Regions from separate parts of the Alkalibacterium sp. m-11 genome, predicted to be linked through region 2. Evidence: a T-box and tRNA genes for the amino acid it is inferred to sense, from the RefSeq annotation. Region 2 holds a T-box; the other holds one or more tRNA genes.
The links. A T-box is a leader RNA that pairs with one kind of tRNA and senses whether it is charged. The one in region 2 lies ahead of ACYQ2O_RS09505 (valine--tRNA ligase), so its partner is inferred to be a tRNA-Val.
Positions count from the first base shown of each region.

Region 1: it has a tRNA-Val gene. The T-box ahead of ACYQ2O_RS09505 (valine--tRNA ligase) is inferred to sense a tRNA for this amino acid. The anticodon was not compared.

Region 1 is NZ_BAAGIR010000087.1:2,267-8,235, forward strand. Features, by position in the region: gene serS (serine--tRNA ligase) at 1-890, shown strand, start outside; gene msrA (peptide-methionine (S)-S-oxide reductase MsrA) at 1,097-1,639, shown strand; rRNA gene rrf (5S ribosomal RNA) at 1,747-1,862, shown strand; tRNA gene ACYQ2O_RS08755 (tRNA-Val) at 1,873-1,945, shown strand; tRNA gene ACYQ2O_RS08760 (tRNA-Lys) at 1,955-2,027, shown strand; tRNA gene ACYQ2O_RS08765 (tRNA-Leu) at 2,058-2,139, shown strand; tRNA gene ACYQ2O_RS08770 (tRNA-Thr) at 2,149-2,221, shown strand; tRNA gene ACYQ2O_RS08775 (tRNA-Gly) at 2,252-2,323, shown strand; tRNA gene ACYQ2O_RS08780 (tRNA-Leu) at 2,358-2,443, shown strand; tRNA gene ACYQ2O_RS08785 (tRNA-Arg) at 2,457-2,530, shown strand; tRNA gene ACYQ2O_RS08790 (tRNA-Pro) at 2,541-2,614, shown strand; tRNA gene ACYQ2O_RS08795 (tRNA-Met) at 2,628-2,701, shown strand; tRNA gene ACYQ2O_RS08800 (tRNA-Ile) at 2,722-2,795, shown strand; tRNA gene ACYQ2O_RS08805 (tRNA-Met) at 2,888-2,960, shown strand; tRNA gene ACYQ2O_RS08810 (tRNA-Asp) at 3,048-3,120, shown strand; tRNA gene ACYQ2O_RS08815 (tRNA-Gly) at 3,126-3,196, shown strand; tRNA gene ACYQ2O_RS08820 (tRNA-Ile) at 3,230-3,304, shown strand; tRNA gene ACYQ2O_RS08825 (tRNA-Glu) at 3,315-3,386, shown strand; tRNA gene ACYQ2O_RS08830 (tRNA-Ser) at 3,413-3,502, shown strand; tRNA gene ACYQ2O_RS08835 (tRNA-Met) at 3,595-3,667, shown strand; tRNA gene ACYQ2O_RS08840 (tRNA-Asp) at 3,761-3,833, shown strand; tRNA gene ACYQ2O_RS08845 (tRNA-Phe) at 3,855-3,927, shown strand; tRNA gene ACYQ2O_RS08850 (tRNA-Tyr) at 3,937-4,017, shown strand; tRNA gene ACYQ2O_RS08855 (tRNA-Trp) at 4,023-4,093, shown strand; tRNA gene ACYQ2O_RS08860 (tRNA-His) at 4,152-4,224, shown strand; tRNA gene ACYQ2O_RS08865 (tRNA-Gln) at 4,231-4,302, shown strand; tRNA gene ACYQ2O_RS08870 (tRNA-Cys) at 4,329-4,399, shown strand; tRNA gene ACYQ2O_RS08875 (tRNA-Leu) at 4,419-4,502, shown strand; gene ACYQ2O_RS08880 (ThuA domain-containing protein) at 4,870-5,451, shown strand; partial or broken rRNA gene ACYQ2O_RS08885 (16S ribosomal RNA) at 5,916-5,969, shown strand, end outside.
Region 2 is NZ_BAAGIR010000104.1:208-6,486, reverse strand. Features, by position in the region: gene ACYQ2O_RS09520 (cysteine desulfurase family protein) at 1-898, shown strand, start outside; gene thiI (tRNA uracil 4-sulfurtransferase ThiI) at 909-2,126, shown strand; gene ACYQ2O_RS09510 (thiol peroxidase) at 2,196-2,699, shown strand; T-box leader at 2,717-2,955, shown strand; gene ACYQ2O_RS09505 (valine--tRNA ligase) at 3,007-5,658, shown strand; gene ACYQ2O_RS09500 (HAD family hydrolase) at 5,655-6,279, shown strand, end outside.

The DNA of each region.
Region 1 (5,969 bases), on a different contig from region 2:
ATCTGCCTGAATTCGACTTCGAACCGAAAGCCCACTGGGATTTAGGTGCTGACCTGAAAATTCTAGATTTTGAAAGAGGTGCAAAAGTTGCCCGAAGCCGATTCCTGTATTACAAAGGACTCGGTGCCAGACTGGAGCGTGCTCTTTATAACTTCATGATCGACCTGCATGTGACTGAACACGGATATGAAGAAGTCATTCCGCCTTATCTTGCAAATGATGATGCTCTGTATGGTACAGGTCAGTTTCCTAAATTCAAAGAAGATGTTTTCCAGATCGACGGACATCCGCTGACGCTTATTCCAACGGCAGAAGTCCCGTTGACTAACTATTATCAGAACGAGATTCTTGATGAAAAAGATCTGCCGATCTACTTTACGGCTCTATCTCCTTCATTCCGTTCAGAAGCGGGAAGTGCAGGAAGAGATACTCGAGGATTGATTCGACTCCACCAATTCAATAAGGTTGAGATGGTCAAATTTGCTAAGCCGGAAGACTCTTATGACGAGCTTGAGAAGATGACCGCAAATGCAGAAGTGATTCTGCAGAAGCTGGGACTTGCATATCGAGTTGTTCTTCTTTCTACAGGAGATACTGGCTTTGCGGCAGCTAAAACATATGATCTAGAAGTGTGGATCCCGACGCAGGAAACTTACCGGGAGATCAGTTCATGCTCTAATACAGAATCTTTCCAGGCTAGACGGGCGATGATCAGGTATAGACGTGAAGAGGACGATAAGATCGATTATGTACACACGCTGAATGGATCAGGGCTAGCAGTCGGACGTACAGTAGCCGCAATTCTTGAAAATTATCAGCAGGCTGACGGCAGCATAAAAATTCCTGATGTACTGGTGCCGTATATGGGCGGCGTCACAGAAATCAAATAAAGTGTATCCCTGCTGAAGTATACAGATTCAAGTCGATGTTCGGCTAAATAACTGTCCGTCACTGATGTAGGAAAATATAGAAAGGCTTGTCTGAGTCATATATAAGACAAGCTCTTTTTCTTTGATTCACGAGGCAGTGTGATACAATCATAATAGACATATTCGACCTTAGACTATGAATAGAATCAGGATCAGGAGGAAACAGCGTGGCAGAATTAGAAAAAGTAGTATTTGCAGGAGGGTGTTTCTGGTGTATGGTCAAGCCTTTTGACTCGCAGCCCGGTATCCATTCCGTTGTATCAGGCTATACAGGTGGACACGTTGAAAACCCGACGTATCGAATGGTCACTTCCGGTACGACTGGTCACACTGAAGCAGTAGAAATCACATACGACCCTGAATTAATGCCTTATAGAGAATTGGTAGAGATATACTGGAGACAGACTGACCCCACAGATGCAGGTGGACAGTTTGTGGATAGAGGAGATTCTTATAGACCTGTGATCTTTTACAATAATCAGGAACAGAAAGAAGCAGCTGAGCAGTCAAAAAAAGAACTGCAGGAAAGTGGCAAATTCAAAGATCCGATCGTTACGACTATCGAAGAGGCAAAACCCTTTTATCCAGCTGAAGAATACCATCAGGATTTTTACAAAAAAGAGTCTGCTCACTATAAACGTTATAGCATTGGATCTGGAAGAGCAGGCTTTTTAACTAAGCACTGGAACGAGGATCCTGCTGAGGATTAATAGTGGTGAGAAAAGAAGTTCAAATTATTTTTACAAAAGTTGTTGACATTAGGTCGATATCTTTGTATGATATAAGAGTTGCTGCGGTAACACGACGCAATAAACTGTATAGTGGCGATAGCGAGAAGGATCCACCTGTTCCCATTTCGAACACAGCCGTTAAGCTTCTCAGCGCCGAGGATAGTGAAGGGTTTCCCTTTGTGAAAGCAGGACGTTGCTATGCAGTTTTTAATGGAGGTTTAGCTCAGTTGGGAGAGCATCTGCCTTACAAGCAGAGGGTCAGCGGTTCGAGCCCGTTAACCTCCATAGATCCATGAGCCGTTAGCTCAGTTGGTAGAGCAACTGACTTTTAATCAGTGGGTCACAGGTTCGAATCCTGTACGGCTCATATATAAGAGTAATCTTATATATGCTACATGCGGATGTGGCGGAATTGGCAGACGCACTAGATTTAGGATCTAGCGCTTCACGGCGTGGGGGTTCAAGTCCCTCCATCCGCATAACAACACGCCGGCTTAGCTCAGTTGGTAGAGCAACTGATTTGTAATCAGTGGGTCGAGGGTTCAAATCCTTTAGCCGGCATTTTTTACGGGCAGACTGATCTGCCTTGTTGCGGAAGTAGTTCAGTGGTAGAACATCACCTTGCCAAGGTGGGGGTCGCGGGTTCGAATCCCGTCTTCCGCTTGTGAATAGACACAGGTAACCAAAGTACACTTCAGCCGGGGTGGCGGAATTGGTAGACGCACAGGACTTAAAATCCTGCGGAGAGTTTTCTCCGTGCCGGTTCGACTCCGGCCCTCGGTATTCACAATGATCAGCACCCTTAGCTCAATTGGATAGAGTACCTGACTACGAATCAGGCGGTTAGAGGTTCGACTCCTCTAGGGTGCACTTTAACATTCGGGAAGTAGCTCAGCTTGGTAGAGCACTTGGTTTGGGACCAAGGGGTCGCAGGTTCGAATCCTGTCTTCCCGATTAGTAATAAAATGGCGGTGTAGCTCAGCTGGCTAGAGCGTACGGTTCATACCCGTGAGGTCGGGGGTTCGATCCCCTCCGCCGCTATAATAAACAAACGGATCCGAGGACCTTTAGCTCAGTTGGTTAGAGCAAACGGCTCATAACCGTTCGGTCGCAGGTTCGAGTCCTGCAAGGTCCATTGTCATGTTTGTAGTTGCTTCAGCAACGTACAAACATGATACACTTTGACGTAAGTCCATAGTGTATCCTTAAATGATTTTCTACTATTATCGCGGGGTAGAGCAGTTGGCAGCTCGTCGGGCTCATAACCCGGAGGTCGCAGGTTCGAGTCCTGCCCCCGCAATTGCTATATCTGTAGTTACTTTAGTAACGTACAGATATGGTACACTCGAGCGAAAGCTCGCAGTGTCTCATATAAAGATTTTCGTAAGGTCCCGTAGTGTAGCGGTTATCACGCCTGCCTGTCACGCAGGAGATCGCGGGTTCGATTCCCGTCGGGACCGTTTTAGCGGGTGTAGTTTAGTGGTAAAACCCCAGCCTTCCAAGCTGATGTCGGGAGTTCGATTCTCCTCACCCGCTTTATACTTGAATAAAGTATTCCTAATATATTTAGGGCCTATAGCTCAGTCCGGTTAGAGCGCACGCCTGATAAGCGTGAGGTCGGTGGTTCGAGTCCACTTAGGCCCATTTTAATACTGGCCCCTTGGTCAAGCGGTTAAGACACCGCCCTTTCACGGCGGTAACACGGGTTCGAATCCCGTAGGGGTCATAGTAATTAAATAGTATTACTTTAATGGAGGATTACCCAAGTCCGGCTTAAGGGAACGGTCTTGAAAACCGTCAGGCGTGTAAAAGCGCGCGTGGGTTCGAATCCCACATCCTCCTTTGCCATGTCTGTTGACGTTATAGTGATTACAGACATAGTACACTCAAGCGTCAGCTTGAAGTGTCTCAACACAATGATTTTCTATTGTTATCGCGGGGTAGAGCAGTTGGCAGCTCGTCGGGCTCATAACCCGGAGGTCGCAGGTTCGAGTCCTGCCCCCGCAATTGTCATGGCTGTTGAAGCTTTAGCGATTACAGACATGATACACTTGGACGTAAGTCCACAGTGTGACCTCATAGAGGCTGAATAAATCGTGAGGTCCCGTAGTGTAGCGGTTATCACGCCTGCCTGTCACGCAGGAGATCGCGGGTTCGATTCCCGTCGGGACCGTAAAGCAGGATATTGAAAGATGGCGCTGTAGCTCAGTTGGTAGAGCAACGGATTGAAGCTCCGTGTGTCGGCAGTTCGACTCTGTCCAGCGCCATAGCAATTTGGAGGGATAGCGAAGTGGCCAAACGCGGCGGACTGTAAATCCGTTCCTTCGGGTTCGTAGGTTCAAATCCTACTCCCTCCATCGCTAGGGGTATAGTTTAATGGTAAAACTATGGTCTCCAAAACCATCGATGTGGGTTCGACTCCTGCTACCCCTGTCAGCAATTCATCATGACATTATTTGTTGAATATGCTATGATTTTAATTAAGAATATGGCGATTGTGGCGAAGTGGTTAACGCACCGGGTTGTGGTCTCGGCATTCGTGGGTTCGATCCCCATCAGTCGCCCTTCAATGGGCTATAGCCAAGTGGTAAGGCAACGGGTTTTGGTCTCGTCATTCCTAGGTTCGAATCCTAGTAGCCCAGTTTTAATTGAATATCATTTTTAGGATGGCGGTATAGCCAAGTGGTAAGGCAGAGGTCTGCAAAACCTTCATCACCGGTTCAAATCCGGTTACCGCCTTATCTTCATATTGAATCATGCCGGCGTGGTGGAATTGGTAGACACGCTGGACTCAAAATCCAGTGCCCGTTAGGGCGTGCCGGTTCGACTCCGGCCGCCGGTATATAGTCTTACGTTTAACTCACACACTCTACATAAGAGTATGTGAGTTTTTTTGTGTAAAAAACGAAAATGAGTAAGTTTAGAATCATAGAACCAAACTAAGTGAGTCATAATGTAAGCGTATAAAACATTTTGTGTTAAAATGGATATGCTGCAAAGATAGAGGGATAAACCATACTTTATGATAGAAGTATCTCTATATGAGATGAAAAGTTCATTGGATTCTGATGACTTGAGACTATTCCAGTTAAATTAAAGACAGAATATAGTAACAGAAGAGGCTTAAAAGGGAAAGAGAAACATAGTAAACTGGAGGTAAAAGGAAAATTGCTGCAGTACTAGGGGGCTATTATCATGATGGAGATACATTGAAAGAGGGTCTTACACAAGTCCTGGATAAACTGGGTGACGTAACTATCCTATGTGCAGACCGAAAAGAACTTACAGAACATCTGAAAGATAGACCAGACCTTGTAATATCAGCTTCAGAGAACCGCTTGGATCCTGAATCAGATAACCCGGAAGAATGGATGACAGAGTTCGAAGAAGATAAAATAGTAGACTATGTAAAAAAAGGTGGGTCATGGCTAGTTTGGCATTCGGGATTAGTCAGCTATCAAAAGTTGACTACTTATATTGACATGGTAGGAGGCAGTTTTGATTATCATCCGGAGAAGCCTGTTAGTGTGAACTACAAGTATATAGAAGAAAGTAGTCTAACTGATAGAAAAGAAGAATTTAGTATTACCGATGAACATTGTTTCATTAATTACGGTAAAGATGTCACAGTCACTATGACTTCATCTTCAGAATATGAAGAGTCTGTTGCTGGATGGACAGTGAAGTACGGTGAAGTTTGCGTATATATACCAGCACACAATAAAGAGGGGCTAATGAGTCGACCGGTAAAGACAGACTTAGAAGCAATTACAAAAAAGATGATACAATAAAAGGTTGAGCAAGCCGCAAGCTCGATACCATGCACTTATTAAAAAATCTTGTTAAAAAAATGATTGTTAAATACAATTTAATCATTGACGATTCTTCAAATACCTGTTATTATTAATTCTGTTGCTGCAAACGATATTTGCTAGTAACACTAAAACATAAAATACTTGTTGACAAGCAATTGGAAACAAGGTATAGTAATGAAGTTGTCGTCAGGAAGAAGACGATTCGAAATAAATGCTTTTAAAGAAATTAAATAAAAGCATTGACATCGAATCAGGACGATGATATGATATAAAGGTTGCTGCTGAAATGCAGACAACACAAACTGAACGAGATAGATCTTTGAAAACTGAACAAAGTAGAAACAACCAAATGTGCAGGGGTCTTCGATTCTTTTGGAGTCGAAGGCAACAAACGAGTTAACATGGTTAACTCACAAGTAATATAATGAGCAAGTCAAACTTAAAATGAGAGTTTGATCCTGGCTCAGGACGAACGCTGGCGGTATGCCTAATAC
Region 2 (6,279 bases):
AGCGATCGAAAAGATGGCTTACGGGAAGCATATTATCTCTACAGCTATCGAGCATCCAGCAGTAATAAAATCCTTGGAGCAGCTGGAACAAATGGGCTGGGAAGTGACGTACCTTTCTGTAGATGAAAAAGGTCAGATCGATTTGGATGAACTAAAGCAGGCAATCAGAAAAGATACGGTTCTTGTATCCATAATGGCTGTCAACAATGAGATGGGAAGCATACAGCCTTTAAGAAAGATTGGAGAAATACTTGAAACTTATCCATCTATACACTTTCATGTAGATGCTGTACAGGCAGTCGGCAAAATTGATCTGGACCTGGCTGGATCAAGAATCGATATCGCTGTCTTTTCTGGACATAAATTCCATGCGCCTAAGGGGACCGGCTTCATTTATCTGAAAAAAGGCAGAAAACTTGCTCCCCTGATGAGTGGTGGGGGCCAGGAAAAAGGAAAACGAAGCGGGACAGAAAATGTACCAGGGAATATTGCTATGGCTAAAGCTCTGAGACTTCTGTTAGAAGACGTAACAGCTAAAAGAAAAAGATTATCTGAACTGAAAAACGAACTGACTGACTATCTGAAGAAATTGGAGAAAGTGACCGTCTTTACCCCTGATGGGAGTGCACCTCATATTATCTGTTTCGGAATGAACCGGATTCGAGGAGAAGTCATTGTCCACGCACTGGAAAAGCAGGGGATCATTGTATCGACGACTAGCGCTTGTTCCAGCAGGAGAAAGACGAAAACACCAACTGTACTGGATATGGGCTACACTAAAGAAGAAGCTGAATCAGCTGTCAGAATCAGCTTGAGTCATCTGAATTCGAATGATGAAGTTCAGGAATTCAAAGACCAGTTCAATTTGATATATGAGCAGTTGAAAGATATAAATTAAGGAGAGCGTTATGCAGATTACAGAAATTCTGGTTCGCTATGGCGAGCTGTCTACAAAAGGAAAGAACAGAAAATTTTTCATCAAGAAGCTGCACAGAAATGTTCGGTCACAACTTCGTCAGTTCAGCACAGTCAAGATCAGTTCAAACAGGGACAGGATGCATATTGATCTGAACGAGGAAGACGCCGATGCAGTGATGACCGAACTCAAGGATGTATTCGGTATCCAGTCATTTTCACCTGTCGTTAAAGTGGATAAAACGCTGGATGAAGCCAAGAAAGCCGTTGTTCATCTGGTTAAGGAACAGTTTAGGGAAGGTATGACCTTCAAGATCATGACCAGAAGAGCTGACCACGATTTTGAATATGATACGAATGAAATGAACCGCCTGCTTGGAACAGAAGTTGAAAAAGCTGTTCAGCCGGTATCAGTAAGAATGAAAAATCCCGATGTAACGGTCAGGGTAGAGGTTCGAAAAGATGGGATATTCATCTCTGTCGATACTCTGTCCGGTGCAGGAGGGCTTCCAGTAGGAACAAGTGGAAAAGGGATGCTTATGCTGTCAGGGGGGATCGATTCTCCTGTTGCGGGATATCTGTCGATGAAACGAGGCATGTCTATAGAAGCTGTTCATTTTCACAGCCCGCCCTATACTAGCCCGCAAGCTCTTCAGAAAGCTAAAGACCTCAGTGCCAAAATTGCACGATATGGGGGAGATGTCACCTTTCTGGAGGTTCCCTTTACTGAAATTCAGGAAGAGATAAAGAAAGTGATACCTGAAGCGTATTCGATGACGGTCACGAGACGAATGATGCTGAGGCTGACTGATGCGATCAGAGAACACAGAAACGGGTTGGCGATAATCAACGGTGAGTCGCTCGGACAAGTCGCTTCTCAGACTCTAGAAAGCATGACAGCTATAAACGAAGTGACCAATACTCCTGTCCTCAGACCGCTGATTTCAATGGACAAGAACGACATCATTAAAATTGCACAGGATATCGATACCTTTGATCTGGCGGTTCAGCCTTATGAAGACTGTTGCACGGTCTTTGCCCCTACACGTCCTAAAACAAAGCCTAGACTGCACAAGGTCAAGGAACTGGAAGAGGAACTGGATATTGATGGGCTGATGCAGCGTGCAATGGACGGCATAGTTGATACGGTGGTCGGTAAACATTCCGGTTCAGAGTATTCAGACGAAGCAGCTTTTGATTCGCTTTTCTGATTCTTTTGGTTGCATTCGGCCCTGATGAACCGTACACTAGACTTAAACCATAGGAAAGAAGGAAATACCATGGATGTAACTTTAAAAGGTGAAAAATTCCAGACAAACGCTCAACCCCCTCAAGTAGGAGACGATGCGCCTTCCTTTGCAGTCAAGAATCTGAATGAAGAAACAGTCAGCCTGTCAGATTATAAAGGAGATGTGCTGGTCATCAGTACAGTCCCGGACATCGAAACAAGCACGTGTTCCAGACAGACGAATACCTTCAATGATAAAGCTGAAGATCTGAAGAATACACGGATCATTTCCATATCGACAAATACATTAGAGCAGCAGACCAACTGGGCAGAATCTAAAGTGCTGTCTACGGATATTCTTCATGACAGTGACCGATCATTTGCTAAAGACTATGGTCTTTACATCGAAGATATTGATAAAATGGCACGGACAGTATTTGTCATCAACAGAAATGGCCAGATCGTCTACCGTGAAGTCGTAAAAGAAATGGCTGAGGATCCGAACTATGAAGAAGCCCTGTCAGCTGCAAGACATGAAGAAGCAGAACTGAACTAATTCAGACAAGAGAATAAATAAAAGCATAGAACAAGAGGAGTAATGATCCGAATCATCTCAGAGAATGGGTGTCAGCTGGAAATCCCTGATGAAGACGATCACGAAGTAGCTTGGGAGCTTTTACGGGGAAACCAAATAGTACTCGTAAATGGGACGACAGACCATTAATACTGTCTAGAGAGATTACAGCATATATTTGATCGACCGGAATATGCTGTAGTAATATAGGTGGTACCGCGAAGCATTCGTCCTAGTTTGATTAGGATGGGTGCTTTTTTTGATAATTAAAATAAATGAGGTGCATAAAATGGAAGAGAATAACATGTCAACGAAATACGATCCAACTGCCGTAGAAGCAGGAAAATATCAGGAATGGCTGGATAAAGATTTGTTCAAGCCAAATGAGAAGGGAACAGAACCGTATTCTATCGTCATTCCGCCGCCGAACGTGACAGGGAAACTTCACTTGGGCCACGCATGGGATACGACGCTTCAGGATATCATAATTAGACAAAAGCGTATGCAGGGATATGACACCTTGTGGCTTCCAGGGATGGACCATGCCGGAATAGCAACCCAGGCCAAAGTAGAAGAGAAACTGGCTGAGCAGAACATTTCCCGTCATGATCTGGGTCGAGAGAAGTTTCTTGAAAAAGTATGGGACTGGAAAGAAGAATATGCGGCTAATATCCGTGATCAGTGGGCAAAAGTTGGTATATCAGTCGATTATTCAAGAGAACGGTTTACGCTTGATGAAGGACTGAATAAAGCAGTAAACAAAGTATTTGTTGATCTGTATAATAAGGGTCTTATCTATCGTGGAGAGTACATCATCAACTGGGACCCTAAAGCGCAGACGGCCTTATCAGACATTGAAGTCGAGCACAAAGAAGTCAATGGTGCCTTCTACCATATCAGCTATCCGATAGTGGACAGCGAGGAGTCGGTAGAAATTGCTACGACCCGTCCGGAAACAATGCTTGGAGATACGGCTGTAGCTGTCCATCCAGATGATGAGAGGTATCAGCACCTGATTGGAAAGAAAGTGCTACTTCCTATATTAGACAGGGAACTGGATGTCATCGCTGATGACTATGTCGACATGGAATTTGGTACAGGAGTAGTCAAGATTACTCCCGCCCATGACCCGAATGATTTTGAAATCGGTCAGCGACATGATCTGAAACAAATCAATGTGATGAACAATGATGGATCCATGAACAGTCTGGCAGGAAAATATGAAGGGATGGACCGGTTCGAAGCACGTAAAGCTCTAGTCAGTGATCTTAAAGAAGAAGGATATCTAATCAAGATTGAAGACATGCAGCACAGCGTGGGTCACTCAGAACGAACAGGTGTCATTGTCGAGCCGAGACTGTCAACTCAATGGTTTGTGAAGATGGATCACTTATCTGATAAAGCACTGGCTAACCAGCTGACTGAAGATAAAGTCAATTTCGTACCGGAACGTTTTGAGAAGACATTCAATAGCTGGATGGAAAATGTACACGACTGGGTTATTTCAAGACAGTTGTGGTGGGGACACCGTATACCGGCCTGGTATCACAATGAGACAGGTGAAGTTTACGTTGGAGAGTCAGCCCCCTCTGATCTGGAAAACTGGACGCAGGATAATGATGTGCTGGATACCTGGTTCAGTTCGGCCCTCTGGCCTTTTTCTACTATGGGGTGGCCTGACGTGGAAAGCAGCGACTTTAAGAAATACTTCCCGACGAGTACGCTGGTAACAGGGTATGACATTATTTTCTTCTGGGTCAGCCGTATGATTTTCCAGAGTCTTGAATTTACAGGCAAAGCGCCGTTCAAGCATGTTCTCATGCATGGACTGATAAGAGATGAGCAGGGCAGAAAGATGAGTAAATCTTTAGGAAACGGAATTGATCCTATGGAAGTCATCGACAAGTATGGTGCGGATGCACTGAGATGGTTCCTTTCCAACGGATCTGCTCCTGGCCAGGATGTCCGCTTCAGTTATGAAAAGATGGATGCATCATGGAACTTCATCAATAAGATATGGAATGCAAGCAGATATGTCATCATGAATTTAGGTAACTTTTCAGTTGAAGAAATCGATCTGACTTTAGAAAAATCGATTGCAGACAAATGGATCCTAGCTCGTCTTAATGAGACAGTCAGACAAGTGACCGACCTGTTTGAGAAGTTTGAATTCGGTGAAGCTGGCCGTCAGTTGTATAAATTCATCTGGGATGATTACTGTGACTGGTATATAGAGATGAGTAAGGAAGTCCTGACACAGGGAACGAAAGAACAGAAGCAGTCTGCCAAGTCTGTTCTTGTACATGTTCTGGACCAGACCCTGCGTCTGCTTCATCCGATCATGCCATTCGTAACTGAAGAAATATGGTCTCATATCCCTCACTCAGGAGAGTCCATCGTAACTGCAGAATATCCTGTGACTCGCACTGAATTCGAAGATCAGGATGCTGTAGAAAACATGGACATGTTGATCGAACTGATTAGGGCTGTCAGAACGATTCGTTCGGAGGCTGACAGACCTTTGTCCAAAACGATTGATTTGCTGATCAGAACTAAAGGAGACAAAGAAGAGACTTTCCTTAAAAAAAATGAGTCATTCATCAGACGATTCTGTAACCCTGATCAGCTAGTCATAGAACAGTTGGTCGATGTGCCGGAAGAAGTGAAAGTAGCTGTAGTAACTGGCGCGGAAGTATTCATCCCACTTGCCGGACTAGTCGACTTCAAAGAAGAAATCAAGCGTCTGGAAAAAGAGCAGTCTAAATGGCAGAGTGAAATCACTCGAGTGGAGAAGAAACTTGCTAATGAAAAATTCGTTCAGAATGCTCCAGACAGCATCGTTGAAGAAGAGCGAGCTAAAGGGAGAGAGTATCAGGAGAAATATGATTCTGTCACTCGACAGTTGGCGAAAATGAAAGAGATAGAAGAGGATAATCGATGAATAGACTGATCATATTTGATATGGACGGGCTGATGTTCGACACTGAACCCCTCTATTATAAAGCCAACCAGAAGACAGCTGACCGTATAGGCCTTCCCTTTGACTATGCGTTTTATGAAAAGTATATTGGTGCCAGCGAGAAAGACTTTTTCAATGCGATGTATCAGTCATTTGACAAGGAAAAAGTCGAGCGATTCATCACTGACAGTACAGCGGATTTAAAAGATGTCCTGTTTGCGGCTCCTCCAGTCAAGAAAAAAGGACTGGTCGATCTGCTCGATTATCTGAAAAGTAATGAATACAAAATGGTGGTCGCGTCCAGTTCTGAAAGAGAGGTCGTCAAGGCACTTCTCGTTAGTGCTGAGGTATCAGATTACTTTGACGGCGTCGTTGGAGGAGATGATGTGACGCATTCAAAACCTCACCCTGAGATATTCATCAAAGCCAGTACGCTGGCAGGTGAAAATTTATCTAATATTTTAGTTCTTGAAGATTCAGTAAACGGGATCAAAGCGGCTAACGCAGCAGGCTTTCCAGTTGTAATGGTACCGGATCTTATCGAACCCGATGATGAAATCCGCAGCCGAACATTAGACGTCTGCCATGATCTTCATGAAGTTC